DNA from 4 places in the Pectobacterium nicotianae genome. Region 4 is predicted to be linked to each of the others. Evidence: predicted binding sites of a transcription regulator. Region 4 holds the regulator's gene; each other region holds the start of a gene.

Evidence for each region. Region 4 encodes CRP, which controls carbon source genes, mostly activating them, when cyclic AMP is high. Its sites were predicted from a motif close to ATGTGANNNNNNTCACAT; they were not measured.
Region 1: a site for CRP is predicted at 2,257-2,274, ahead of mlc (sugar metabolism global transcriptional regulator Mlc). Genes of this name have one in related genera too.
Region 2: a site for CRP is predicted at 4,911-4,928, ahead of MYB54_RS12815 (2-hydroxycarboxylate transporter family protein). Genes of this name have one in related genera too.
Region 3: a site for CRP is predicted at 2,845-2,862, ahead of cdd (cytidine deaminase). Genes of this name have one in related genera too.

Annotation. Positions count from the first base shown of each region.
Region 1 covers NZ_CP096821.1:2,511,442-2,518,937, reverse strand. The annotation lists gene MYB54_RS11335 (MFS transporter) at 1-1,235, opposite strand, end outside; gene MYB54_RS11330 (LysR family transcriptional regulator) at 1,350-2,246, shown strand; gene mlc (sugar metabolism global transcriptional regulator Mlc) at 2,547-3,764, shown strand; gene bioD (dethiobiotin synthase) at 3,898-4,563, shown strand; gene MYB54_RS11315 (MDR family MFS transporter) at 4,666-6,153, shown strand; gene MYB54_RS11310 (DUF1161 domain-containing protein) at 6,215-6,514, opposite strand; gene MYB54_RS11305 (hypothetical protein) at 6,619-7,230, opposite strand; gene MYB54_RS11300 (DUF1283 family protein) at 7,374-7,496, opposite strand, start outside.
Region 2 covers NZ_CP096821.1:2,854,927-2,862,422, forward strand. The annotation lists gene citF (citrate lyase subunit alpha) at 1-89, opposite strand, end outside; gene citE (citrate (pro-3S)-lyase subunit beta) at 143-1,018, opposite strand; gene citD (citrate lyase acyl carrier protein) at 1,018-1,308, opposite strand; gene citC ([citrate (pro-3S)-lyase] ligase) at 1,332-2,396, opposite strand; gene MYB54_RS12810 (fumarylacetoacetate hydrolase family protein) at 2,484-3,368, opposite strand; gene MYB54_RS12815 (2-hydroxycarboxylate transporter family protein) at 3,484-4,854, opposite strand; gene MYB54_RS12820 (ATP-binding protein) at 5,274-6,878, shown strand; gene MYB54_RS12825 (response regulator) at 6,970-7,496, shown strand, end outside.
Region 3 covers NZ_CP096821.1:3,108,134-3,115,629, forward strand. The annotation lists gene bioA (adenosylmethionine--8-amino-7-oxononanoate transaminase) at 1-348, shown strand, start outside; gene MYB54_RS13945 (GH12 family glycosyl hydrolase domain-containing protein) at 625-1,419, shown strand; gene MYB54_RS13950 (CidA/LrgA family protein) at 1,646-2,053, shown strand; gene MYB54_RS13955 (CidB/LrgB family autolysis modulator) at 2,053-2,748, shown strand; gene cdd (cytidine deaminase) at 2,922-3,812, shown strand; gene MYB54_RS13965 (NAD-dependent malic enzyme) at 4,019-5,716, shown strand; gene gsiD (glutathione ABC transporter permease GsiD) at 5,776-6,681, opposite strand; gene gsiC (glutathione ABC transporter permease GsiC) at 6,691-7,496, opposite strand, start outside.
Region 4 covers NZ_CP096821.1:435,268-442,763, forward strand. The annotation lists gene MYB54_RS01845 (hypothetical protein) at 1-135, shown strand, start outside; gene MYB54_RS01850 (aminodeoxychorismate synthase component II) at 410-985, shown strand; gene argD (bifunctional acetylornithine/succinyldiaminopimelate transaminase) at 1,105-2,331, shown strand; gene crp (cAMP-activated global transcriptional regulator CRP) at 2,555-3,187, opposite strand; gene MYB54_RS01865 (OsmC family protein) at 3,563-3,970, shown strand; gene MYB54_RS01870 (phosphoribulokinase) at 4,084-4,953, opposite strand; gene MYB54_RS01875 (YheU family protein) at 5,078-5,314, opposite strand; gene MYB54_RS01880 (hydrolase) at 5,311-6,351, opposite strand; gene MYB54_RS01885 (LysE family translocator) at 6,458-7,060, shown strand; gene MYB54_RS01890 (5-bromo-4-chloroindolyl phosphate hydrolysis family protein) at 7,141-7,496, opposite strand, start outside.

The DNA.
Region 1 (7,496 bases), 2.1 Mb from region 4:
AGCGCGAGAAGTAACAGAGTGCTCAGGAACGCGGTGATCCCCATCCAGCCGAATGAATGCCAGAAGAATCCCCCCAGCGTACCGGCCAGACTGGAGCCCAGATAGTAAGAAAAGAGATACATTGATGACGCCTGACCTTTCGCACGCCGCGCCCGTTGGCCAATCCAACTGCTGGCTACCGAATGGGCGGCGAAGAAACCGGCGGTAAAAAGCATCATCCCGCTAAAGATCGCGAAGAGCGAGCTCAGTGCCGTCATCCCCAGTCCCGTTAGCATCAGGAGGATCGCAATGCTTAGCACTGGGCCGCGTCCGTAGCGAGCCGTTAATGCTCCGGCTTTTGGCGAGCTGTAACTTCCGGTGAGATAAACCACGGAGAGTAAGCCAACCACCGCCTGACTGAGTAAATAAGGCGGAGCCAGCAACCGATACCCAATGTAGTTGAACAGGGTAACGAACGCGCCCATCAGCAAAAATCCCTCAAGGAACAGCAGCGGCAAGCCCGCATCGCGCCAGTGTAATTTGCTATTCAGCAGCAGCGTTTTTGGACGCAGCGAACCGGGTCGGAAATGTCGTGAGTCGGGCAGAATACGCCAGAATGTTATCGCGGCAATGAGCGCCAGTACGCCGATCGTACCGATGGCGACTCGCCATGGGAAATAGTCCGTTAAGACCCCGCTGACCAGACGTCCGCTCATGCCGCCAATGGAGTTACCGCTGATATATAACCCCATCGAGAACGCCAGCACGCTGGGGTGAATTTCTTCACTCAGGTAGCTCATGGCGACGGCAGCGACACCGCTTAACGACAGACCCATCATGGCCCGCATGACCAATACGCCATTCCAACTGGTCATAAATGCGCAAATCACAGTACAGAGCGCGGCCAGCATCAAGGACACGACCATCACATTCTTACGACCGATGGTGTCGGAGAGTGGTCCGGTAAACAGCAGCCCAAACGCCAGCATCACCGTTGAAACGGAAAGCGACAGACTGCTGGTCGCCGGAGAAATACCGAAATCCTGAGAGAGCACCGGCAGCAGCGGCTGAACACAATACAGCAGGGCAAACGTTGCTAACCCGGCAGAAAACAGCGCCAGTGTGACGCGCATAAATTGTGGCGTACCACGCGTGATATAAGGCGTTTTACCAGAATGTTTCGGGGCAATATCATCCGCATCGTCGGCCGTAGAAAGAGGCCACTCGTTCGATGCAGAAGATGGCAGGTTACTCACAATAATTCCTTACCGGAAAGGGTAAATCAGGCGTAAAACAACAATGGGAGGATCATAGAAGAGTGATATTATTTTGTATAATATATTAATAATCATGATTGATATGTTTAAAGTATGAATATCGAACTACGTCACCTTCGCTATTTTATCGCGGTCGCGGAAGAGCTGCATTTTGGCCGAGCCGCAGAACGATTACGCATTTCACAGCCGCCACTAAGCCAACAGATTCAGATTCTGGAGGAGCAGGTGGGGGCAAAATTGTTGGCGCGCAACAACCGGAATGTCCAGCTCACGCCAGCAGGCGAGATGTTCCTGAAAGAGGCCTGGTCGATTATCAGTCAGGTTGATCAGGCGGCGGAACGGGCGTCCCGCATTCAACGCGGTGAAATTGGGGAATTAACGATTGGCTTTACCTCGTCCGCACCGTTTATCAAAAAGATCTCCAGCAGCCTGCTGCGTTTTCGCCAAACATACCCGGAAGTGCATATTCAGATGATGGAGCTTAACACCAAGCAGCAAATTGAACCGCTGCTGAACGGTAAGCTTGATATCGGCATTATGCGCAATAATCCGTTGCCAGACGCGCTGGATCATCAGTTGCTGCTGCGTGAACCGCTGATCGCTGTCGTGCAGGAGTCCCATCCGCTAGCGCAACAGGACGCAGGGCGAGCAATCAACATCACACAGCTGGCAAATGAGCCGTTCGTTTTCTTTTCGCGCGCGGTTGGAACGGCGCTGTATGACGATACGCTGACGCTGCTGAAACGCTATGGCATCAGCCCCTACATTACGCAGGAAGTGGGCGAGGCGATGACCATCGTCGGCCTGGTATCCGCGGGATTGGGCGTGTCCATCTTGCCAGCATCGTTTTTGCGTATTCGGGTCGATGGCGTGAAATATTTGCTGCTGGAAGAAGAAGACGCCACAACGGAAGTCTGGCTGGTGACGGCACGACATCAGCCGCAAAGTGCTGCTGCGAAAGTGCTGATGTCGCTGATGCTGGGCGGATAATCGTTAAAATATGCGCGCTAAATCACATAACGAATCAAATATTTGACGAGTTTAGTGAAAAGCCCCACCATACCCGCAGTTTTTTTATTTTGCAGCGTGAAAAATAGTCATGCCGCAATAATAAAGATAAATTTTTCAACAGCAGTGCCAGATATACCCTAAATAATTCGGGGTGCAGGAAGGCGGCAAGGGAAGGAATCCCGATGAGCTTACTCAGGTAAGTGATTCGGGTGACTGACTGAAGCCAACGCACATGCAGCTTGAAGTATGACGGGTATATAATGAGTAGGAGCCAGGTTTGTGATATCCGACGGTCAACCAGGACACATCGATCAAATCAAACAAATGAATGCCGGTGCGGTGTATCGGTTGATCGATAAGTACGGCCCGATATCACGTATCGAACTGTCCAAACGCGCTCAGCTCGCGCCCGCCAGTATTACCAAAATCGTCCGCGAACTGCTGGAAGCCCATCTGGTACAGGAAACCGAATACCAGGATGTGGGCAGCAGGGGGCGTCCCGCAATCGGCCTGATTCTGGATACCGAAGCCTGGCACTATCTTTCCGCACGTATCAGCCACAATACCCTGTTATTGGCGCTGCGCGATCTCAGCAGCAAGCTGGTTGTGGAAGAGGAAATCCCGCTTCCCGCTACGTCATCGCAGCCGCTGCTTGAACGTATTCTGAATGAGATTGACCAATTTTTTATTCGTCATCAAAAGCGGCTGGAGCGACTAACGGCAATCGCCATTACCGCGCCGGGCATGATTGATGCCAGCAAGGGCATCATTCACCGGATGCCGTTTTATGACGTTGAGGAAATGGCGATTGGCCCCGCGCTGGAACAGCGCACGGGGTTGCCCGTGTATTTGCAGCACGATATCTGCGCCTGGACGATGGCCGAAGCGCTATACGGCGCATCGCGCGATTGCCAAAATGTGATTCAGGTGGTGATCGACCATAACGTCGGCGCGGGCGTAATTACTGGTGGCCGTATCCTGCACGCAGGGAGTCGAAATCTGGTCGAAATCGGGCACACGCAGGTCGATCCTTATGGCAAACGTTGCTATTGCGGCAATCACGGCTGTCTGGAAACCGTCGCCAGCACGGAAAATATGCTGGAACTGGCGCAACAGCGCATGAATACCTCCATGAGTTCACTTCTGCACGGTTCGCCGCTTAGCGTTGAGAACCTGTGTGACGCGGCGCTCAAAGGCGATCAGTTAGCCAAAGATATCATTAACGATGTCGGCCATAACGTAGGGCGAATAGTCGCCATCATGGTGAATCTCTTCAATCCCGATAAAATTCTGGTGGGCTCCCCCCTGAATAAAGCGGCCAGTATTTTACACCCCGCCATTTTAGGCTGTATTCAACAGCAATCATTCCCGCCCTATAGCCACAACATCCAGGTGGAAGCGACCCAGTTCTACAATCAGGGTACGATGCCTGGAGCGGCACTGGTAAAAGACGCGCTCTATAACGGATCGCTGCTGGTTAAATTGCTACAGGGATAACCATAAAGGCGTAGAGCAACAAAACATTGCGCTAACGCAAACCGCCCGAATGAGGCATAGCCTAGACTTTCACGCTTGGAAAGCATTTTGGCTGTGCTTGTTTTTTGGTATTCAGGTGGTCTGGAGTTATCCCATGTTGAAACGTATTTTTGTCACTGGTACTGATACCGCCGTTGGCAAAACGGTGGTATCCAAGGCGCTACTGCAAAAACTGGCGCTGGCAGGCAAATCGGTTGCGGGCTACAAACCGATAGCAAAAGGGTGCGAAGAGACGGAAGCAGGCCTGCGTAATAAAGATGCACTGTTGCTACAGGCGGCCTCGACGCTCGAATTGCCCTATAACATGGTTAACCCTATCGCATTGCGGGAAGATGAAATCAGCGCCAGTGAAGGAACCATTGATTACTGCACGATGACGCAAGGCCTGCGCCACATGGGTGAGACGGCGGATATCGTGGTGGTTGAAGGGACAGGCGGATGGCGAACCGTCATGAACGATCTGCGTCCGTATTCCGAATGGGTGGTGCAGGAACAGCTACCTGTCGTGCTGGTTGTTGGCATCAAACTGGGCTGCATCAGCCATGCGCTGCTGACGGCACAGGCGATCATCAACGATGGTTTGCCGCTGGTTGGCTGGGTCGCTAACCGTATTAACCCCGGACTGGCGAATTACGCAGAAATCATTCACGTTCTGCGGAAAAAAATTCCGGCACCGCAGCTGGGTGAACTGCCTTACTTGCCGCGCGCCGAACAGCGGGATCTCTCGTCTTATATCGATCTTTCTGCCGTCAGTTACTAATTTCTTTCGTCTTCTATTCCCGCTTCTCTGCGGGAATAAATTTTCTCCGCCACGCCACCTGTTATACTCACAGGCAGTTTTTCTTCTTATCCTGAAAATATAATGAAAACAGAGAATAACCAGCAGCAAACACCTGTCCCACATCGCCATTGGATTTTAATTGCCTGTATGTTGGCTATGTTCACGGCCGCGATTGAAGTGACGATTGTCGCCACCGCGCTGCCGACCATCATCGCCGATTTAGGCGGGTTTTCCCTATTGGGCTGGGTCTTTGCGGGTTATTTGCTGACACAGTCGATCAGTATTCCAATTTATGGCCGATTGGCCGACCTGTATGGCCGCAAAAAGATATTCTTCTTCGGCATGATCGTGTTCTTGCTGGGGTCGATTCTATGCGGATTCTCGACGCAGATGGGCTGGCTGATCGTCTTCCGCACTTTGCAAGGGCTGGGGGCGGGCGCGATTACGCCGATTGCCTTCACCATTGTTGCTGATGTGTATAGCTCAACCGAGCGTCCGAAAATACAGGGCTATTTGTCCAGCGTGTGGGGCTTTTCCGCGATTATCGGCCCGCTGCTGGGGGCGTTTATCGTGCAACACTTCAACTGGGCGCTGGTCTTCTGGGTCAACGTGCCGATTGGGCTGTTCTCCATCTTCCTGCTGGCGCGTTATCTGCCAACGATCAATGCCGTACGCCAGCATCAACTGGACTGGATGGGGGCGTTCTATCTGATTGTGTCCGTCGCCAGTTTGCTGATGGCGCTGCTACAGGCTGAGGTGTTTGGCTACTGGGTGATCCCGCTGCTTGCGATCTCTGCTGTCGGCAGCATTCTGTTAGTTCGACAGGAAAAGCGTACGCCGGAGCCGCTGTTTCCGCTGGCGCTGTGGCGCAATCGGGTCATTATCGCCGGTAATCTCGGTGGCTTGGTCGTCGGGGCCGCCATGATGGGTGTGAGCGCCTTTTTGCCAACGTTTATCCAGGGCGTGATGGGGAAAACGCCGCTGGAAGCCGGCAGTATACTGGCGATGATGTCGATTGGATGGCCACTGGCCAGCACGCTGAGCGGGCGCTTAATGCTGTGGACGTCTTACCGGTTTACGGCAATGCTCGGCGGTATTGTGTTGATTATCGGTAGCCTGACGCTGCTAACCGTTCAACCGGACAGCAACCTGATGTGGGCGCGGCTCGCGGCATTTTTGATCGGTTCAGGAATGGGGCTAAGTAGCACCACGTTTCTGGTATCGATACAAAACTCGGTGGACTACTCCATCCGCGGCATTGCAACGGCCTCTGCCATGTTTACCCGCATGCTGGGTTCCGCACTGGGAACGGCAATCCTTGGCGCGACGCTGAACATCAGTCTGCACTGGCGATTACCGGAAGTGAGCGATCCACTCCAGACGCTGATGGATCCCGCTAAGCGTATCCTGCTGAGCGTAAACCAGCTCGATACGCTGGCATCGCAAGTCGCCTCGTCTATCCACGGCGTATTTATCGTTTCTGCACTCATCGCGGCTATCACGCTGCTTTCCGCCAGAATGATCCCCGCGAGCCAGCGACCAGGGCAGGTTGAAACCCGACAAAAATAAGGCAAAAGAAAAGGCGCGAAAGCGCCTTTTGAACATTTATTTTGAACATCCAGAGGAAGGGTTACGGTGTGGTCGTCGGTTGACCTTCTGCTGGCGCTGGCGCACTTTCTGTATTGGCGTCGCCCTCAGCATGGCGGGTGTAAACAATCTTGTGAGTATCACTCTCGCAGTGACCAACCACCTGACCTCCGGCCTGATTCACCTGATCGTTCGGGACAATATCCAGCGTAAAACCGGATTCTGGTACGCCGTTGGCGATGATTTTCTGGGCAATATCCGCTTTCACGCTCTCGCAAGATGCCTGTGCAGCCAACGGAGCAACCAGGAATAACGCGGCACCAAAAATGACGGTTTTTTTCATCTTTTGATCCTTTTCTCTGAAAAAAGTCTCTTTGAGTATATCAAACGATGACGATAACGCGAAAAAGCCGCGGATTCAGGCCATCAATGATGGCCCGGAGAAGGTTAAACGCAGGGCCCGGTAGCGCAGCCATACATCATAAATAGCGGGAAAAGGACAACGGCTGGAATCATGAGGGGAGCAAGCAGCACCTCTTTGCCGGAGTTATCACTGCTGTTGATGACTACTGGAATAGGCTGCGGCAGACGCCCATTTTGGGTCGAGCTGACCAGTGAACCTTCTTTCTTACTGAATGTGCCGTTTGCGCTAAAGGTGACTTCACCTTTCCCATTTGTCGTGGGAATGTTCGCCGCGTAGAGTTCGCGTAAATCGACTTCCTGCTCTTTGGTTAATCGGCGAGTATCAATCACGTTTTTATACCTCGCATAGACCTGACCATTACGGAGAGAAAAATCGACCCTCACGCCGGTGATGATGTCTTTGTAATCACGATAAAATGCGTAATAGTCCTGATACTCTTTTTGAGCGCGGGCGTCGGAGAATTTATAAACGTAGTCAGCAGACTCAGCGATAAGCGTCCCATTGTTATTGGTGATAGCTGTGATGTTATCCGTCTTCGGATAAGTGCTTGCACACGAACTGACCAAGAGACACATGATAAACACGCCCCACAGTTTGAGGTGAAAAGCGCGTGGAAATAATCGTGCTAAATCCATATTCATCCTGATGCACTCCATTTGAATAAAAATGCGTGTTGGTACGAGCGATAATCGTTGAGTTTAACGGTGATGGCACCTTCGGGCGCAGGCTACGACAAAGAGAAAAGGGGAAACCCACGCCAGAAGGCGTGGGTGAAAAATCAGGGGGTAACGGGGCGGCCACTGCGGCGGTCGAGACAGCGTTCTGTCGTGCTTTCCCAGTAAGCATTGACGTTATAGCTGGCGTTGCATTTTTCACGCCCATCAATCGCTTTTTCCGTTTT
Region 2 (7,496 bases), 2.4 Mb from region 4:
CACGGCGTATGTTGATTCGCGTTGACGAAGGGTTGCAGATGGCGTTTTTCCGGGTACTGCTTTTGCAGTGCTTCAATAAAATGACTCATTGTCTAATCCTGTGATTCCTGAGAGCGGCAATTGCGGTGCAATCACGCAATGGCTATTTGCGAACGCCGGAGGCCTGAGCACGTTCCAGCACTCTTCTGGCGTGGTCGATAATCGGCCCGTCGATCATTTTTCCGTTTAGGGAAATAACGCCCAGACCGGCACGTTCGCCCTCTTCAGCGGCTTTGATCACCAGATGGGAATAGTCCACTTCATCCTGCGTAGGCGCATAGGCGTTGTGTAACAGCTCAATCTGGCGCGGGTTAATCAGGGATTTACCGTTGAAGCCCAGCTTACGGATCAGATCGACCTCTTTCAGGAAGCCTGCATCGTCATTGACGTTGGGATAGACCACGTCGAAGGCGTCGATACCGGCAGCGCGAGCGGCATGCAACACGGCGCAGCGGGCATAAAACAGCTCCGTGCCGTCACCGCGTTCCGTTTGCATATCCATCACATAGTCGAACGCCGCGAGCGCAATCCCGATCATGCGTTCGGAAGAGCGTGCAATCGCGACGGCGTTAATCACGCCCACCGCAGACTCAATTGCCGCCATAATGCGAGTGGAACCGACTTCACGGCCGCAGGCTTTTTCGATACGAACCAGATGGCGTTCCAGCTCATCGACATCGTCGGTGGAATCGGTTTTCGGCAGACGGATCACATCCGCACCGCCGCGCACGGCGGCTTCCAGATCCAGCAGGCCAAACGGCGTACTGAGCTGGTTGATGCGTACCACAGTTTCAATATCACGGTACATCGGGTGTTGGAGCGTATGGAAAACCAGCAGGCGTGCGGTATCTTTCTCGCGCAGGGAAACGGCATCTTCCAGATCGAACATAATGGAGTCAGGCTTATAGATAAACGCATTAGACAGCATGGCGGCGTTCGCGCCCGGGAGGAACAACATACTGCGGCGAAGCTTATTCATTACAATTTCTCCCATTCAATCTGCTGTCCGTCTGCGGCGCGCAGTACCGCGCTTTGCACGCGAGCACGGATGACACAATCCAGCGCGCCTTTGTCATCCACAATGATCGTCCCTTCCTGTACGCCCAGTTCTTTCAGCGTGTCATTCACGACCTGTTTGATTTGGTGACCGAACTGTTTCATGACTTCGCTGTTAATGACCACGGTGAGTTTCCCGTCAGCCGGTGCCACTTTGACCAGCAAATCGCTGGATTCAAAGGTGCCAGCAAGGGACTCCTTAACAATCTTCATAGACTTATCCTGATTAATTTTAATTACGCGTATTCGGGCTCGTAATAGCGCTGTAAATGCGCAAAGGTTGAGGCTGGCACGATGTCCTGAATACGGCTGTACTGCCGAAGCTTGAGTAATTTCCTGACTTCCGAAGCGGAAATAGCCAGTCCTGAGGTTTGCCGTTTACGTTCAATTTCAACCACGCTTAGCGCCGGGGAAGACACCGTCTGGTCTTTCTCCAGCCAGTAGTGCATGTCCTGATTGTACTGATACGTCACCGGGCAAAAGGGTTCGGTGCCGACGAAGCGCTGGGTAATACCGAGCGCCGGCGCGATATATTTCCTGAAAATGAGTAAATCCAGCGCCGCATGAGCACGGGTGATGAGTTTCTCTTCCTTCAGGAAATAGCCGGGAAAGGTCGCCTTAGAGATCATGTAGTTCGAACCGGCATGTACCGTCACATTGCGGATGTGTTCCACGCCGCGCTGCACCATCTCCAGACGCTCGCTGAACGGGAAAAAGGACACGTCTTCACGCACCACGAAGACGTGCAGCCAGTCACACGACTGTGCCGCATGCTCGGCCAGATAGCGGTGACCCAGCGTGAAAGGGTTCGCGTTCATCACAATCGCGCCGATCTTTTTATCTGTCCGCGTCGCAAGCGGTTCAGGGTACGCAAAGGCCGCCAAAGACTGGCAATACTGCTGGATGCCAATCGGCGTGTTTTCCATCAGTACCGCGCTGTCCTGATAACACACCAGCGGGTAGAAGCCACATCCGCGAAAGATGTCGACATTTTCCGGTCGGGTATAGAGAAACAGGTGGAAGTGGCCGCGCTGCGCCGCCTGCTGCATGACTTCATTCACCACCTGCACGCCCAGATTGAGGTGTCTGAATTCAGGATCGACCGCAACGCACTTTATGGTGTTGGCGGCCAGCCCTGCGCAGGCAATCAGCCGCCCGCCCCGTTTGCCCACCACAACAATGTCAATATCGTCATCCATGCCGAGCTGGCAGTGTGCGAGGAACTGGCGCACCGCGTTCCTCTCCTGCTCCCGAAGGCGCACATCCAGCGTGTCAAAAAAGACGGAATCATTGGCATACATCACGGTTCTTCCTGCAACTCGAATTATTTAGGCAATCTATTGCAGGCTGCCGGTTTAGCGCCGGCAGCCTGGTACTTACATTTGCACTCAGTGCGCGACGGCTTCAGCGGCAGCCGGAACCGATTTCACCGGCGCAGCGGCATCCACGATCGTGTTACGCAAATGGCCAATGTTTTCGATTTCAACTTCAATACAGTCACCCGCGTTCATAAACAGCGGCGGATTGCGTTTTTTACCCACGCCGCCCGGTGAACCGGTAATGATCACATCGCCAGCACTCAGTTCGGTGAAGGTGCTGATGTATTCAATCAATTCCGCCACTTTGTGGATCATGCTGCTGGTATTGTCGTCCTGCACCATGCGGCCATTCAGATACGTACGGATTGCCAGCACATGCGGATCGGGAATTTCATCCGTGGTGGTCAGATAGGGGCCGAACGCACCGGTTTTCTGCCAGTTCTTGCCTGCGGTAAACCAGCTATGCTGCCAGTCACGCGCAGAGCCATCCATGTAGCAGCTGTAGCCTGCAACATGAGAGAGCGCGACATACTGAGCAATATTCTGTCCACCTTTACCGATAACGACCGCCAGCTCACCTTCATAATCAAACTCGCTGGAGTAATGCGGTTTGATCACCGGCGTCGCATGTCCGGTTTGCGAATCCGCAAAGCGCACAAATAATGTTGGCGCGGGATTCTCTTCATTAAATTCCTGACGTTTAGCGGCGTAATTCATCCCCACGCACAGGATTTTCCCTGGTGCGGTAATAACCGGTAAGAACGTCACATCCGCGACCGGAATATCCGGCGTGCACATACTGAATTCGTGTGCCACCTGTAACGCATTCTGCGCCAGCAGTGTTTTCAGATCGGGATAGCGGTGACCAATTTTACCGCCGAGATCGATTAATCCCGTTGGCGTATAAATGCCGTAACTGTCCTTACCGTTATAACGATAGCTTGCAAGTTTCATAATATTTCCTGTGCAAAATAAGCCCACGCGCATTGGCGGTTTTTATTTCGTTAACTCAACTCATTTTTAATACAATCTTTCTTTAGCCCAGCGCCTTCTTATTTTCTGCATGGCATCAGACTAAAAAGTTGGCGAGCACCAGTAGTGAAATCGACACGTTAATCGCACCGCCGATACGCGTAGCAATCTGCGCGAATGGCATCAGCACCATACGATTACCTGCCGTCAGAATGGCGACGTCACCGGTACCGCCCTGTCCGCTCTGGCAGCAGGAAATAATGGCAACATCAATCGGGTGCATACCGATTTTTCTACCCACAAAGAAACCGGTCGCGACCAGCGTCACCACGGTAGAAATAATCACCAGCAGGTTTTGAATCGTAAAAGCGTTCACCAGTTCCTGCCACGGCGTAATCGCCACGCCAACGGCAAACAGAATCGGATACGTCACAGAGGTCTGGAAGAATTTATAAACGACCTGAGAACCTTCCAGCATTTTCGGTGAAACACCGTGAGCCAGCTTCACCAACACCGCCGCGAACAGCATGCCAACCGGTGCTGGCAGGCCAATGACTTTGTGACCAAGCATACCCACCATGTACAGCAGGATTGCCAGCAGCGCGCCAGAGGCAATCGTCGTGACATCTGCTTTGCCACTAAAGGCAGAAGCCGGTGCGCTGCTTGCGCCGCCACTCAGGTTATTGTCTTTATTCGGCATCAGTTCGCCTTCACCGGTCAGGTGTGGATAGCGTTTACCCAACTGATTCAGAACACCGGCAAGGATGATGGCAGTCAGGCTGCCCAGCATGACGATAGGCAAGACGCGTCCCAGCGCAACACCCTGATCCATATGCAGAATCGTGGCATAGCCGATAGACAATGGGATAGCACCTTCACCCACCCCGCCCGCCATAATCGGCAGAATAAGGAAGAAGAAGATTTGGAACGGATCCAGGCCGAGCGCAATACCTACGCCCATGCCCACCAGCATGCCGGCAACTTCACCGCACAGCATAGGAAAGAAAATACGCAGGAAGCCCTGAATCAGCGTCTGCCGATTCATACTCATGATGCTGCCGACAATAATGCAGCAGATATAGAGATACAGGATGTTGGTGCTTTTATAGAACTTGGTCGTGGATTCAACGACAACGTCCGGCAGCAGGCCATAATGCACCATCGCCGAGGGGATAAAGGTCGCGCAGATTGCCGCCGCCCCCATCTTGCCGATAATCGGCAGACGTTTACCAAATTCGCCGCAGGCAAACCCGAAGAACGCCAGCGTCGCCACCATCACGACGATGTCGCTCGGCAGCTTGCCACTCAGGCAATCGATACCGATTAATACCCCCGCCAGCACAAAGAGTGGCACAGGGATAATACCTACTTTATAGGTATCCAGAACGTGCCACCATTTTTCCTTTAATGAGGCCTTCCCAGCCGCCTCATTATTTACCACAATATATGAATCATCAGTCGTACTCATAACTCTGTCCCCGTTTTATTTTGTCCGCGAATGATAGGGGGCGGTTAACTATTATTATGTGATTCCCTTCAAATTAAAAAATGAGTTTTAAAGGCGTTTATGGTTTTTATGGTTTATATTCAGAAATCGTTTATTAGGCAGGCAGTTAGATGATTTTACACGCAAAATAAACTTTACGGTTTCTATGGAGTTTATGGTTTTTATTTCCTAAAAATGACTATGTTGATAAAACGTAATTAAGTTGTTTATTAAAGAAAACAGATGCGTTTAATTTTATCTATTTATTACCACCATCATATTGGTAACAACATATTTAAACGTGTTATTGCTCACAAGTTTTTTCCTCTCAGCCCATTCTTATTACCATTCGTGATAAATTCATCAGCTATTTTTCGTTCATCAGCAGGTTACCGCACATCATGAGAGTGGGACTTTCCTTTCATATCAAATTATTTATCTATTTGATCGTCTTCTTCTCTTCATTACTTCTGATGACGGGTATTTATTATTATCACGATATCGATAAGCAGCTGTATTCCGAGCTGGGTACGCGCGCGCAGGTACAGGCCAGAGAAATCGCCATCATCCCGACACTAGTTGAATCGGTAAAAAATAGAGATATCAAACAGATATACACCCTCGCACAGCAATTAAAACAGCGCAGCGACGCCAGCTATATCGTGATCGGCGATAATCAGGCGCGTCATCTGTTTCATTCTGAATACGCGGAAAGCGACAAGCTCGTCGGCACGCAGATGGTCGGCGGCGATAACTTCGACGTATTAGCGGGAAAAAGCGTGATCACCGTGCGCCACGGCAGCATAGGCGTCTCGCTACGCAGCAAAGCGCCAATCGTCGCTGACGGCCAGGTTATTGGTATTGTCTCCGTCGGCTATCTAAAAACCCATATCGATAATCTGACGTTCAGTAAACTGGCGCATATCCTGCTGGCGATTTTGGCGATGTTTGTCGCGCTGTTTCTCTTTTCCTGGTGGTTCTCGCGGAATCTGAAGAAACAGATGTTTGGCCTCGAACCTCTTGAGATTCGTATGCTGGTCAGACAGCAGAAGGCTCTGCTCGAATCGATCTACGAAGGGGTGATCGCCATTGATAAGCAGCACCGCATTGCTGCCATTAACCATGCCGCCAAAGAAATCCTCGGGCTGAACGAACCATCTTACCTATTGCGCGGCAAGCCGATTGATACCGTCATTAAGCCTGTGCCCTTTTTCTCCGGCGAGGCCATGTGGAACAGCGACACCCACGATGAAATCTGCCGTTTTAACCACGCTACCGTGATTGCCAGCAGAGTGCGGATCATGCTGGAAGATGAGCTTCAGGGCTGGGTCATCAGCTTCCGCGGTAAAAACGATATTCACACACTTAGCATGCAACTCAGTCAGGTGAAGCGTTACGCGAATAGTCTGCGCATTTTGCGCCACGAACAGCTGAACTGGACAGCGACGCTGGCCGGGCTACTGCACCTAAAACGCTATGACGAAGCCATCAAATATATTGAAGCGCAGTCGGAAAGCGCGCAGGTGGTGCTGGATTTTGTTTCGCGTCGCTTCTGTTCACCCGCGCTGTGCGGGCTGCTGCTTGGCAAGTACGCGACGGCACGGGAAAAAGGCATTGAGATTGTTTTCGACCCACGCTGCCAGCTCACCCACATTCCCCCCACGCTGAGCGAAACGGAACTGATGTCCATCATTGGTAATTTGCTGGATAACGCGATGGAAGCCACATTAGCCACCACCGCGCCACATTATCCTGTCGAGGTGTATATCTATAACAGCGAACAAGAGCTGGTTATTGAAGTCGCCGATCAGGGAACGGGTATCGATCCGGCCATTGCCGATAGCCTGTTTGAAATGGGCGTGACCAGCAAAACACAGGGCGATCACGGGCTGGGGCTGCATCTGGTCGCCAGCTACGTCAATCAGGCTCAGGGAATGATCGAAGTCTCGGCCAACCAGCCGAATGGCAGCATATTTTCCCTATTTATTCCGATGTCCCCCCAATAAGTTGAGCGGCGCGTAGTGAACAACGCACAGGCCGCTTGAGGTATAGCGGACACACTATTTTATAATTCAGAGACTAACAGGGATTCACACCATGCAGCACACTGAACATTTCGATGTTTTAATCGTTGAAGATGAAAGTAAGCTGGCAACTATTCATGCTGAATTTATTGAGAAACATTTCAATCTGCGTGTCGTCGGGATTGCCGCTACGCTTTTTGAAGCCAAAAAGCTCCTTCAGCAGCACAGGCCGCGCCTGATCCTGCTGGATAACTATTTGCCTGACGGCGAAGGAGTTTCGCTGATTGAAAGCCAACTGCTCAAAGGGATGGACTGTTCCGTCATCTTTATTACCGCCGCCAGCGATATGAATACCTGCGCTCAGGCGATTCGCTGCGGGGCTTTTGACTACATTATCAAACCGCTCTCCTACCCACGGCTGCGCTCTTCGCTGGAGCGATTTATTCAATTCGTGAAAACGCAGCACACCTACAAAATTGTCGATCAGCAGAACGTCGATATTCTCTATCAGTTGCAATCATCCGGCACAGCCACCTCCTCGTCAGCAAAAGGTATTGAAGAGAACACGCTGGGGCTGATCAAGCAGATTTTTGCCAACAA
Region 3 (7,496 bases), 2.3 Mb from region 4:
CCGCTCGCCTGCGCGGCAGCAAACGCCAGCTTATCGCTGCTGGCGCAGAACCGCTGGCAGGAGCAGGTCAAACAGATTGAACAGCAGCTGCGAGAAGCGCTGCAGCCCTGCGCGGATTCGCCGCTGGTGGCGAACGTTCGCGTACTGGGCGCTATCGGCGTGGTGGAAACGCAGCGTCTGGTTAATATGGCGCGACTACAGCGTTTCTTCGTCGAGCGCGGCGTCTGGATTCGTCCCTTTGGCCGACTTATTTATCTGATGCCGCCGTTTATCATTCAGCCTGATGAACTGCGTAAGCTGACCGATGCGGTCTGTGCCGCGATTCGTGATGAACGGCTATTTAAATAATCGGCAGCTCAAGGCGCACACTCCCGTGCGCCTTAACATCACTTTCCCTATTTTATGTCGTATCATCACTATTCATTACCGCTCTTATAATTATTTCATGAATAAGATTTTCATTTTATTCATGAGTAACACGTTAAATTATGCTGGTATCGAATGAAATAACAATAAACTGTTAAGCACACCACAGTTTATATTTAATCAGCCATAGACACTGACTAAATACGTGCTAAATTTCAGAGTGAAACATCCCGAGCATATATTAAAAGGAGATTTATTATGCTTATTATGAATACTCATTCGCCGCGTACTTTCCGCACCTTTCTCCCCGCAATTCTGTCTGTTTTATTACTCTCGCCCTTAACGGTTTCTGCCGCCAGTTCCTCAAAGGACGCAGATAAACTCTATTTTGAAAATAATAAATATTATGTATTCAATAACGTCTGGGGAAAAGATGAAGTAAAAGGGTGGCAGCAAACCGTTTTCTATAATAGCCCAACCAGCATGGGGTGGAACTGGCACTGGCCAAGCAGCAGCTCAAGCGTCAAAGCCTATCCGTCACTGGTAAGCGGCTGGCACTGGACTGCGGGCTATACGGCAAATAGCGGATTACCAATAAGATTATCCAGCAATAAGAGCATCACCAGCAACGTCACCTATTCCATCAAAGCCACAGGGACTTATAACGCGGCTTATGATATTTGGTTCCACACGACCGATAAAGCCAGTTGGGACACGGCTCCTACCGACGAATTGATGATCTGGCTAAATAATACCAATGCCGGCCCTGCGGGTGATTATATTGAAACGGTTTTCCTAGGCGGCAGCAGTTGGAACGTATTCAAAGGTTGGATCAATGCGGGTAATGGTAAAGGCTGGAATGTCTTTTCTTTTGTCCGCACATCCAATACTAATAACGCCTCGCTCAATATTCGCCATTTCACCAACTATCTGGTGGGAACCAAGAACTGGATGAGCAATACAAAATATATCAGTAGCGTTGAGTTTGGCACCGAGATCTTTAGCGGTGACGGACAGATCGACATCACTAAGTGGAGCGTAGACATCAAATAACAGCGCTGTCGCCGCCTTCATTTCTTCCGGTTCAGCCCCGTACCAATGCGATCGTCGGGGCTGAACCGAATTTATCCCACCCAACACGCCTTTTCATGCTCAGTCTGGACGGCCTTGTTCACCCTTTAAGCAGGCGAGTCTTCCCTTCCCCAACAAGATTCGTGAGCTGTGGCACGTCAATTCCATTAGCGTTATGATAATCCCCTCAGCTAATCAGGAATTTCCCATGCGTAATACGTTCATCGTGTGCTGGCAGTATTTACGCGCTTTCGCATTGATTTATCTCTGCCTGCTGGCAGGCAATGCGGTATCCGCGTTACTTCCGTTCACTATCCCCGGCAGTATCATCGGCATGCTGGTTTTGTTCACCCTTCTCGCCTCGCAAATTCTGCCCGCGCAGTGGGTAAAACCAGGTTGCCACCTGCTTATTCGTCACATGGCGCTGCTGTTCGTCCCAATCGGCGTCGGCGTGATGAATTATTACGATCTGGTCAGCCAACAGTTTGGCCCTATCGTCGTTTCCTGCCTGATCAGTACCTTTATTGTGATGTTGGTTGTGGGTTTCAGTACCCAGATAATGCAGCGTGAACGAGCCGTGGCTGGCGATCGTACGCCGCCGAAGGATAATGAATAATGTTCAGCTATTTGTGGTGGTCGCTGCCCCTCACTCTGATTGTCTTTTTCGCCGCGCGTAAACTGGCCGTGCTGACCCGGATTTCCCTGTTGAACCCGCTGCTGGTGTCGATGGCGATTATTATTCCGCTGCTGCTGGTATTGAAGATTCCCTACGAGCACTATTTTCAGGGCAGTAAAGTCCTTAACGATTTGCTGCAACCGGCGGTGGTCGCGCTGGCGTTCCCGCTTTATGAACAGCTGCACCAAATTCGCGCGCGCTGGAAGTCGATCATCAGCGTGTGCTTTATCGGTAGCCTGACTGCCATTATCTCCGGCACGCTGGTGGCGCTGTGGATGGGGGCATCGCCAGAAATCGCCGCCTCGGTGCTGCCTAAATCCGTCACCACGCCGATTGCGATGGCCGTCGCCAGCTCGATTGGCGGGATTCCGGCTATCAGCGCCGTCTGTGTGATTTTTGTCGGTATTCTCGGCGCAGTCTTAGGCCACAGTGTGTTCAACCGCATCGGTATTAAAACTAAAGCCGCGCGTGGGCTGTCGATGGGTACCGCCTCACACGCACTCGGTACGGCGCGCTGTGCAGAGGTTGACTATCAGGAAGGTGCATTCAGTTCGCTGGCGCTGGTCATCTGCGGGATCATCACGTCGCTGATTGCGCCGCTCATCTTCCCTCTACTCTTGCACGTCGCAGGCTGAATCTAGCGGGAGATGGTGCGTGCCTCGCATCGCCCCGCCATAAAATTGAGATACATCTCGCATTTAGCAGTTAATTTGCATCCCTTTCATTCAACAAAGAGATTTTGATCACAATTTATTGCTACTCTGCTACCTAACATGACGCCATTGACGGGTAAAAAGAGTACGCCGATATGCATCCACGATTTGAAAACGCCTTCCAGCAATTACCTGCCAGTCTGCAAGCCGCGATCGGTCCCTTGATCGATAAACCCGATTTCGCCGCCATGCTCACCGCAGACGACGTGAATGCCGTCTGCGAAGCCAGCCAGCTAGACGCCGACGCGTTGGCCTTTGCGCTATTGCCTCTGGCCGCTGCCTGCGCACAAGCGCCTATCTCGAATTTTCAGGTTGGCGCAATTGCGCAAGGGCTCAGTGGCAATTTCTACTTTGGTGCCAACATGGAGTTCAGCGCGGTTCAGTTGCAGCAAACGGTGCATGCCGAACAAAGCGCTGTCAGCCACGCCTGGATGCGCAATGAGCGTGGATTGCGAGCCGTGACCGTGAACTACACGCCATGCGGCCACTGTCGTCAGTTTATGAATGAATTGCGTAATGCCGCGTCGCTACGCATTCAACTGCCGGGTCGCCAGCCTGCGGTGCTCAGCCACTATCTGCCGGATTCCTTTGGCCCCGTCGATCTGCACATCGATACCTTACTGATGGATGACGTCAACCACGGCGTAACCTTGCAGAATGTGAACGCGCTTGCACGTCGGGCGCTGGATGCCGCCAACCGTAGCCACGCGCCCTATAGCAAAGCCATCAGCGGCATTGCGCTGGAAACCTCAAGTGGCAACATTTATACCGGACGCTACGCAGAAAATGCGGCATTCAACCCGAGCCTGCCGCCTTTGCAAGTTGCATTGAATCTGATGAACCTTGCTGGTGACGAACCGTGCACCATTAAACACGCGGCTGTCGTTGAGCGTCGTCATGCGGTTGTCAGCCACTGGGCCATTTCGCAAATTATGCTGGCTGAATTGGGCTGTACCGACATTGAACATCACTTTATTGAGGAATAACGGCAGAGGTCAGCACAGGATTTCAGCAAAGAGAAGTGTGAGAAACGAGAGGTGAATCGATAAAGCCTGCATTTTGACTAAGATGCAAGCCATCTGTAACTATTTAAATTAACAATTCCTGTACATATTTTCTGGGTAATTTAAGATCCGCAACAGTTTTTATCGACAACACCTGAGTTTTTTCTGTTATCCGAGAGTAAAAAGTCATGGAATTAGAATACGAAAGCAAACGTCCTCTCCATATTCCCTACGCTGGCCCAATCTTGCTTGAATTTCCCCTGCTGAATAAAGGCAGCGCGTTTACCGAAGAAGAACGCGCTAACTTTAACCTGCATGGTCTGCTGCCTGAAGCCGTCGAAACTATCGAAGAACAGGCAGAACGCGCCTGGCGTCAGTATCAGGAATTCAAACACGATATTGAAAAACACGTGTACCTGCGCAACATTCAGGACACCAACGAGACGCTGTTCTACCGCCTGCTGGACGGTCACCTCAGTGAGATGATGCCGATCATCTACACCCCGACCGTTGGCGAAGCCTGTGAACACTTCTCCGATATCTATCGTCGCGCACGCGGCCTGTTTATCTCCTACCCTAACCGCGCGCATATCGACGATATGCTGCAAAACGCCACCAAGCAGAATGTAAAAGTCATCGTTGTAACCGACGGTGAGCGTATTCTGGGTCTGGGCGACCAGGGTATCGGCGGCATGGGGATTCCAATCGGTAAGTTGTCGCTGTACACCGCATGTGGCGGTATCAGCCCAGCCTACACTCTGCCTGTCGTTCTGGATGTCGGCACCAACAACCCGCAGCGCCTGAACGATCCGCTGTACATGGGCTGGCGCCACCCGCGTATCACCGACGACGAATACTATGAATTTGTTGACGAATTCATTCAGGCCGTTAAGCGCCGCTGGCCGAACGTGCTGTTGCAGTTTGAAGACTTCGCACAGAAAAATGCGACACCGCTGCTGAACCGCTATCGTGATGAGATCTGTAGCTTTAACGATGACATTCAGGGCACCGCCGCCGTTGCGATTGGCAGCCTGATTGCCGCCAGCCGTGCAGCAGGCACTCAGCTACGCGATCAGACCGTGACCTTCCTGGGTGCGGGCTCCGCAGGCTGTGGTATCGCTGAGCAAATCGTCGCACAGATGAAGTCTGAAGGGCTGAGCGAAGAAGAAGCACGCGCACGCGTCTTCATGGTTGACCGCTTCGGTCTGCTGACGGACAAGCTGCCGAACCTGCTCGATTTCCAGAGCAAGCTGGTGCAGAAAAGTGAACTGCTGGCTGATTGGGATTGCAACAGCGACGCGATTTCACTGCTGGAAGTGGTACGCAATGCCAAGCCGACCATCCTGATCGGTGTATCCGGCCAGCCGGGTCTGTTCACGGAAGAAATCATCCGTGAAATGCACAAGCACTGCGCGCGTCCTATCGTGATGCCGCTGTCTAACCCGACATCCCGCGTGGAAGCCCGTCCAGAAGATATCATTCGCTGGACAGAAGGCGCAGCGCTGGTCGCAACTGGCAGCCCGTTCGCTCCGGTTAACTATCAGGGCAAAGTTTTCCCTATCGCCCAGTGCAACAACTCCTACATTTTCCCAGGTATCGGGTTAGGTGTACTGGCGTCGGGTGCCAAACGTATCACTGACGGTATGTTGATGGCCGCGAGCCGTGCGCTGGCTGACTGCTCGCCGCTGGCGAATAACGGTGAAGGCGCGCTGCTGCCAGATCTGTCCGATATCCAGCAGGTGTCCAAGCGTATTGCACTGGATGTGGGTAAAGCCGCACAGCTGCAAGGCGCAGCCGTGGTGACGTCAGCCGATGCGTTGCAGAAGGCGATTGACCATAACTTCTGGCAACCGCAGTACCGCAGCTACAAACGTACCTCGTTCTAACGGTCTGACTGCTAAAAAGCGCGGCAAATGCCGCGCTTTTTTTATCACTGCTTTTTTATTCAGTTTTTCAATTTCGGGTCGAGCGCATCGCGCAAACCGTCACCCAGTAAATTAAACGCCAGAACCGTCAGAAAGATCGCCAGACTAGGGAAGATCGCGACGTGCGGGGCAATCACCATATCCGACCGCGCTTCATTCAGCATCGCTCCCCACTCCGGCATCGGCGGCTGTGCGCCCAGCCCTAAAAATGACAGGCTGGCTGCCGTGATGATCGACATCCCAATGCGCATCGAGAAAAACACCACGATAGAAGACACCGAACCGGGCAAAATATGCCGAAAGAGGATCGTCCGGTCGCTGGCACCGATGCTGCGGGCCGATTCGATGTAAGTAAGCTGCTTTAGCACCAGCGTATTGCCGCGCACCAGACGGGCGAAAGCCGGAATGCTGAAAATCGCGACGGCGACAATCACATTCGCCATCCCACTGCCCATAATCGCCACAACGGCAATCGCCAGCAGAATACCGGGGAAGGCAAACAGCACATCGCATAGGCGCATGATGATCCTGTCCGCCCACCCTTCGTAGTAACCCGCCACCAGACCGAGTGTCGTGCCGATAATCATCCCGACCAGCACCGAAAGAATGCCCGCCGCCAGCGAGATACGCGTCCCCATCAGGATCCGACTGAAAATATCACGTCCTAATGAATCCACCCCCAGCCAGTGTGCCGCCGACGGACCTTCATTCAGGCGCTCATAATCGAAATAGGTCTCGGCATCATAGGGGATCAGGTACGGTGCCAGAAACGCGATCGCAATCAGCAGTAGCACAAACACGCCAGCAATGACCGCGACATGTTGCCGAAGAAAGCGCCGCCAGAATTCACGCCACGGCGTACGAACCGATTTATCCCTAATGACAGGGAGCGTTGCCAGCATAGCGTTACGTCGCCAGTGTCTCATTCCCTTTCCTTATTTATAACGAATGGCTGGGTTAATCGCGGCATACAGCATATCTACCAGCAGATTGATCAGAATAAACTCCAGCGAAAACAGCAGCACCTCGGCCTGAATCACCGGATAGTCGCGCATCTCCACCGCATCCACCAGCAGCCGTCCTAGCCCCGGCCAGTTGAAGACCTTCTCCACGACGATTGAACCGCCGAGCAAGAAACCAAATTGCAGCCCCATCATCGTAACCACCGGAATCAGCGCATTGCGCAGCCCGTGCTTCACCACCACCAGCGATTCGCGCACGCCCTTTGCCCGCGCCGTACGCATATAATCTTCTTGCAAGACATCAACAAACGACGCGCGGGTAAACCGTGCCATCACCGCCGCCACGGCTGCGCCCAGCGTTAGAGAGGGCAAAATATAGTGCAGCCAGGTGTCTGCCCCCACCGTCGGCAGCCATCCCAGTTCAACAGAAAAGACCTGCATTAACAGCATGCCGAGCGCAAACGCAGGGAAAGAGAGACCGGAGACGGCCAGCGTCATCCCGATTCTGTCCGGCCAGCCGTTGCGCCACACGGCGGACACGATACCGATCGCCATGCCAAAAATTACGGCCCACACCATGCTGCACACCGTCAGCCAAAACGTCGGCATAAAGCGCATGGCAATCTCTTCGGTGACGGGGCGTTTCGATACGATCGACGTACCAAAATCCCCTTGCAGGATATTGGTAAAGAAGTGCCAGAACTGGTGCGGCAGCGGTTTATCCAACCCCAGATCCTGCCGGACCATCTCAATAACGGCAGCATCCGCTTCCCGCCCGG
Region 4 (7,496 bases):
ACGACTAACACTCTGACAGATATAGCAATCAAACTATATGGGGAAAAGCCAGATAGCTCCGTTGCTGAGCTAAGGCCTGAATATGTTGATGGTTTTTATCAGGTACCAATAACCTTTATCCTGGATGACGTTTAACGATCATGCTTGTCGCTTAATCAATATAGAACCAAACCAGAGATTCCGCACTGTTCTCCAATTTCATTTGGAATCTCTGCCTCCTATCATCCACTCGCCTCTGGATGCAGCTAGCGTCAACGTCGTGTCATCCTTCTAATCGCGTATACAGATGCAATAACCTGTGTTGCACTCGCCTATGAAAAACGCATCGACATAATTTTCGGGTATTATTGCTGGTATCAAACGTGGAGTTAATTTAAATAACCAATATCTATCAAAAGATTAAGTCAATATGCTGCTAATTATCGATAACTACGACTCCTTTACCTACAACCTTTACCAATACTTTTGTGAGCTTGGTGCACAGGTTGTGGTGAAGCGTAATGATGAACTGACGCTGCGTGAGATTGAACAGCTTGCGCCTGAGCGGTTGGTTATTTCACCGGGCCCTTGTACGCCGGACGAGGCGGGCATTTCACTGGCTGCAATCCGTCACTTTGCCGATAAATTGCCTATTTTGGGCGTGTGTCTTGGCCATCAGGCGATGGGACAGGCGTTCGGCGCGCGTGTGGTGCGGGCACGGCAGGTCATGCACGGGAAAGCCTCAGCGATTGCGCATAGCGATACGGGGGTTTTCACGGGGTTGGCACAGCCGTTGACGGTCACCCGTTATCATTCACTCATTATTGATTCCGCCTCGCTACCCGATTGCTTTGAAGTCACGGCCTGGAGCGAACATGAAGGAAAGCGTGATGAGATTATGGGGATTCGCCATCGCGCATTGCCGCTGGAAGGGGTGCAGTTTCACCCAGAGAGCATTCTTAGCCAGCAAGGGCATCAGCTTTTGGATAATTTCCTTAAAATTTAGCGATATAGAAAGTTATTCTCCTCAGTAGCCGATTTAATATTGCCTGAAATTGATTTTTTATGCATATTTAGTGACTATATTTTCATTCCGATATGATGGACAGCAGAGTGAGGCAGCAAATGGCAGCAGAGCAGAAAGCAGTGACACGGGATACTCACGATAAAGTGATTTTGCCAGTTTATGCACCCGCGAAGTTTGTACCCGTGAAAGGTAAAGGGAGCCGCGTCTGGGATCAGGACGGTCGCGAGTATATCGATTTCTCCGGCGGTATTGCGGTTACGGCGCTGGGTCACTGTCATCCTGCATTGGTGAATGCGTTGCAGCAGCAGGGTGAAAAGCTGTGGCATACCAGCAATATTTTCACTAATGAGCCTGCGTTGCGCCTCGCCAGCAAATTGATTGATGCGACTTTTGCCGACCGTGTGTTCTTTGTTAACTCCGGTGCCGAGGCCAACGAAGCTGCCTTTAAGCTGGCGCGTCACTATGCGGTTAAACGCCATAGTCCGTATAAAACCAAGATCATCTCCTTCTACAATGCATTCCATGGTCGGACGCTGTTCACCGTTTCGGTCGGCGGACAGCCTAAATATGCCGATGGCTTCGGGCCTAAGCCTGCCGATATTGTTCATGTACCCTTCAACGATCTGGCTGCTGTTAAAGCGGTGATGGACGATCATACCTGTGCAGTCGTGCTGGAACCGGTTCAGGGTGAAGGGGGGATTACGCCTGCTACGCCTGAATTTTTACAAGGCGTTCGCGATCTGTGCGATCAGCACAAGGCGCTGCTGGTGTTTGATGAAGTGCAGAGCGGAATGGGGCGTACTGGCAAACTATTCAGCTACATGCACTACGGCATTACGCCGGATATTCTCACAACGGCTAAAGCACTGGGCGGTGGTTTCCCAATTAGTGCAATGCTGACGACGGAAGAGATCGCATCGGCCATGACGGTTGGGGTACACGGCACCACCTATGGCGGCAACCCGCTGGCCTGTGCGGTGGCGGAAGCCGCGCTGGATATTATCAATACGCCAGAAGTGCTGTCAGGCGTGGCGGATCGCCACGATCGCTTTGTCAGTGAGCTTGAGAAAATCAATCAGCAGTTCGGTGTATTCGAACAGGTTCGCGGTATGGGTTTGCTGCTGGGTGCAGAACTGAAACCGCAATGGCATGGTCGTGCGGGCGAGTTTCTGGCGGCGGCAACGTCTCAGGGGCTTATGGTGCTGATGGCTGGGCCGAATGTGATCCGCTTTGTACCGTCGTTGATCATTGATGAAGATGATATTGCGCAGGGGATGGCGAAATTCGCTAAAGCCGTCGCGCAGGTCGTTAACGCAGCAAACTGATTACGTTACGCCATAAAAAAACGTAGGGAACGTTTTTCAACGTCGCTTGCGACGGCCCGTTAGGGTGGCGGCCAGGGATGGCACGCCATAAAAAAACGCAGGGAACGTTTTTCAGCGTTGCGTTAGCAACGACCCGTAGGGTGGTGAGCAGGAAGCTCGCCATAAAAAAAGCGTGAGGCCGAGGCTTCACGCTTTTTTATTGGTAGGGTACAGCGACAGGGGCTTAGCGAGTGCCGTAAACGACAATCGTTTTACCGTGTGCAGAGATCAGGTTCTGGTCTTCTAACATTTTCAGAATGCGGCCCACGGTTTCACGCGAGCAGCCAACGATTTGCCCAATTTCCTGACGGGTAATTTTTATTTGCATGCCATCTGGATGCGTCATGGCATCAGGTTGTTTGGCCAGGTTGAGTAGGGTTTGGGCAATACGGCCGGTCACATCAAGGAAGGCGAGGTTGCCGACTTTCTCAGAGGTAACCTGAAGTCTGCTGGCCATTTGCGCAGACAGACGCATGAGGATATCCGGGTTAACCTGGATGAGCTGGCGGAATTTTTTATAGGAAATTTCAGCCACTTCACAGGCAGTTTTTGCCCGCACCCAGGCGCTGCGCTCCTGACCTTCTTCAAACAGGCCGAGCTCGCCGATAAAATCGCCCTGATTGAGGTAGGAAAGAATCATTTCCTTGCCTTCTTCATCTTTGATTAGCACTGCGACAGAGCCTTTCACGATGTAGTAAAGCGTTTCTGCTTTTTCACCTTGGTGAATCAGCGTGCTCTTCGATGGATACTTGTGAATATGACAATGGGAAAGGAACCATTCGAGAGTTGGATCTGTTTGCGGTTTGCCGAGAACCATTCGCTATCATCCTCTGTTGTAATTCACTGCGCAAATTACAGGGGTCAGAGTTCCCTGTACGGCGTGTTTAACTGCTAAAAAAATAAAATTCAGTCTAGGCAGAATGACGTCAGGGAATATACTGAAACCACTGTACCCTTTATTTTCCGGTTGCTGCCTTGCCGCACCGTAAACGTGGCTGGGGTATGTCTGGCCAGGTCATCATCTTCTTCGTTTCTGGGTTTGTCCAGAAAAGGTCTATTCTATTTTCGTTTTAACACAGCTTTAAGGACGTGTCTTGTGTTGTCTCGCTTCAGCATGACAAAGCGCTGATTAACGCTGGTTTTTGTACAGTAACGGTATAAATTTTCAAAAAATTTTTAGTGGAGAGGCATCATGCAGGCACGGGTAAAATGGGTTGAAGGCTTAACGTTTTTGGGCGAATCCGCATCAGGACATCAGATATTGATGGACGGCAATTCCGGTGATAAAGCGCCCAGTCCGATGGAAATGGTGCTGATGTCTGTGGGGGGATGCAGTGCGATTGATGTGGTATCGATTCTGCAAAAAGGCCGCAACGATGTAGCGGATTGTGAAGTGAAATTAACGTCAGAGCGTCGGTCTGACGCGCCGCGTTTATTTACCCACATCAATCTGCATTTTATCGTGACGGGAAAAGGATTGACCGACAAAGTTGTTGAACGAGCCGTCGCACTGTCGGCGGAAAAATACTGCTCTGTGGCACTGATGCTGGGTAAAGCCGTTGAGGTAACGCACAGCCACGAAATTAGAGTACTGGAATAATCCCTTTCTCTGGGCACTCATTCTGGTCACTTAAGCCTGTTATTAGGGGAAACACAGGGGGAGGTTCTCGTAGGGAGGCCTCACCCCTGTGGTCGCCCCGTGTATCTCGATGCTTATTCGATGGTTTTCCCTTCAATTAACCGCTGTACCAGCGGCGCCATGATTAATTCCATCGCCAATCCCATCTTCCCGCCGGGAACGACCAGCGTGTTGATGTGGGAGATAAAGGAACCCTGCAACATGGCGAGCAGATAGGGATAATCAATATTGTCCAATCCCTGAAAATGAATCACGACGAAGCTTTCGTCCAGTGATGGAATCGATTTGGCGGCGAACGGATTGGAGGTGTCTACGGTAGGCACACGCTGGAAGTTGATGTGTGTGCGAGAGAACTGTGGCGTGATATAGGTGATGTAATCTTCCATTGAGCGGACGACGGAATCCATCACCGCTTCACGCGAGTGGCCGCGCTCATTAACGTCACGAATCAGCTTTTGAATCCATTCCAGGTTGACGATCGGCACCACGCCGACGAGTAAATCCACATGCTGTGCCACATCATTTTGCTCTGTGACTACGCCGCCGTGGAGCCCTTCATAGAACAGGATGTCGGTGGGTTCCGGCATTGGCTCCCACGGCGTGAACGTTCCGGGAACCTGATTATAGGGAATTGCTTCATCGTAGGTATGAAGGTATTTACGCGTCTGGCCGCGCCCGTGCAGGCCATATTCGATAAACGACTGTTCCAGCAGGCTGAAATCATTCGCTTCCGGGCCGAAATAGCTGATGTGGCGCCCTGAATCACGCGCTTTACGAATCGCCATATCCATTTCCGGGCGGGTATAGCGGTGAAAGCTATCGCCTTCTAACTGGGCGGCACGCAGATCAAACTGCTGGAAAATCTTACGGAAGGCCAGACTGGTTGTCGTGGTTCCCGCTCCGCTGGAGCCGGTAACCGCAATAATCGGATGCTGATGTGACATAAGGTGCGTGACTCCGTGATCGCGATGCCCGCGTAGACCGAAGGCCTGCGCGCATCCTCAAAAAAGACGTAATTGTCATCATTGTTAGCATGTTTGGCGCGTTCTTTCACGACTTTCGGCATGCTCAATAGGGGGCATGACCTCCGGAATTGAGCTGGTTACGCGGCATGATATTGAGGGTTTCATGCAACTCAGACCACACCAACACCACCTCGCCAGACTGGAGTTGGCCGCGGATATCTTCCACTTTCTGCGCCAGCGAACGCTCCTGTTCGCCATAATCGGTGCCTTCCCGCAGAACGAAAGATTCGATGATGTTATCCAGCGTTTCTGGATCGAGCTGTTGCCAGGGAATAATCACGCTATGTTTCCTGATTCAAAGGGTTCCTGAGTAAAAACGGTTCCTGAAGGAAAAGAGTCGCTGGCCTGGTCCAAAAATGGGCTAAGCCAGTTGGGAATGCGCTGTTCCAGCCACATTTCCGGTTTCAGCAACGTTCCGCCGACGAAGCCGACATGCCCGCCATGTTCCGTTAGCTGATACTCAATATTAGACGGTAACTGCGACAGATCGGGAATCACCTCTGAAGTCATGAAAGGATCGTCCTTCGCATGGATGATGAGCAACGGTTTACGTATCTGAGGCAACAGCGGCAGAGCGCTACAGCGTCGGTAGTAGTCTGCTGCATCGCGGAAGCCGTGGATACGTGAAGTAATGACGTCATCAAACTCGCGTAGCTGGCGAATTCGCTTCAGCTGCGGCAACTGAATTGGCAGCGTATCTGGGTAAGCCGCCAGCTTGCGGCCGGCGTTTTGTTTCAACAGGCGCAGCAGATAGTGCTGGTAGACGCGGGAGAAGCCTTGTTCCATCCGACGGCTACAGGGTTCGAGCATCAGTGGTGCGGAAACAATAACGGCCGCGGACAGTGAACAGGCTTCGCCTTGCTGCGCGAGCAGGTAGGCCAGCATGTTGCCGCCGAGGGACACGCCGATGGCGGCGGTAGGGGCATCGCCCAGCGTCTCCTGCATCCAGCGCAGGAAATAACTGGCATCGCTGGTTTCGCCGGAATGATAAATGCGCTTCATCCGGTTGGGCTTACCGCTGCATCCACGAAAATGCATGATGACGGCCAACCAGCCGCGCTGCTTACAGGCATGCAGCAGGCCGTGAGCGTAGGGGCTATGAAAGCTACCTTCTAGGCCGTGGAACAGCACCACGCGCGGTTTGTGCCGTGCCTGTTCGGGGGCTTCGCTCCAGGCCAGATCGACGAAATCGCCATCCGGCAATTCAAGTGGCTGCCAGACTGGCGAGAATTGCGCATGACGGCGGATCAGACGCGGCAATAGCGTTTGCAGATGTGGATTATGCGCGCCGCTCAGCGGACGAAAATGGTCATACATAAAGGATATAGAAATCTTGTTGTCGGCTCTTGTACGATCAATATCACACTGTTAGCTTCAATGCTGCCAGTTGGTACGACATTTGGGTCAGGAGCGCCCACAAATAATGGAACTGAGTTTATTTCTTTCGATGTTGGGGTTTTTGTGGGTAGCGGCCATCACGCCGGGGCCGAATAATATGCTGTTGACCACCTCGGGCGCGAATTTTGGCTTTATGCGCTCACTGTGGTTGATGGTCGGCATCATGCTGGGCATGCAGAGCATTTTGCTGCTGGTGGCATTCGGTGTCGGTGGTTTGATTCTGATTTACCCTTCGCTGCACTTTATTCTGAAAGTCCTCGGCAGTGCCTATCTGCTCTGGCTGGCGTGGAAAATTGCCACGGCGGCTTACGAACGTCTGGAAACGTCCATTGCACCGCCCCAGCCGATCCGGCTTTATCAAGGGTGGTTGCTGCAATTCCTGAACCCGAAAGCGTGGCTCATGGCGCTGGGCGCGGTGGCCAGTTTTAGTCTGGCGGGGGAAGGCTATAACCAGTCTGTTATCGCGATAAGCATCGGGATTGTGCTGGTCAATCTGGTGTCCGGTGTTATCTGGCTTGGGTTTGGCACGATGATTGGGCGACTGCTGCGCAGTAAGAAAGCGTGGATTATCTTTAATGTATCAATGGGCCTGCTGACCGCTGCCTGCGTGCTGTTGATCTGGCATTAATACTTCGTTGATGAAATCGCGAGCGGTTTTTCGCTCGCGACTTAGGAACTACACGGTTAGCAGAATATTATCGGAGAGATTTACTTGTAACCATCTGTTTTTAATAGATTATTTACCAGGTTAAGTTCGACATCAAAATCCAACGTATCGTTCTCCAGCAGCCGTGCGTGTTGCTGTTGAAAGGCGGAACCGAGTGCTTTCAGGGCAGTAACATTCTTCAGCAGAAAATCATCTGATTTGCCGTGTTTTTCCAATTGGGTCGAGAGCCTGACAAACTCGCCAGCCATTTTCTCTACGGCAGGAAGATAACGATTAAGAAACGCCGTACCCGGCTCCACATCCTTGGGATCTTCCTTCATACACGTGACAATAAGCTGTCCGTACTCAACGATAATTTTCAGTTCGTCGAGAAGCTCGGTGGGGAGCTTCTGTAAGT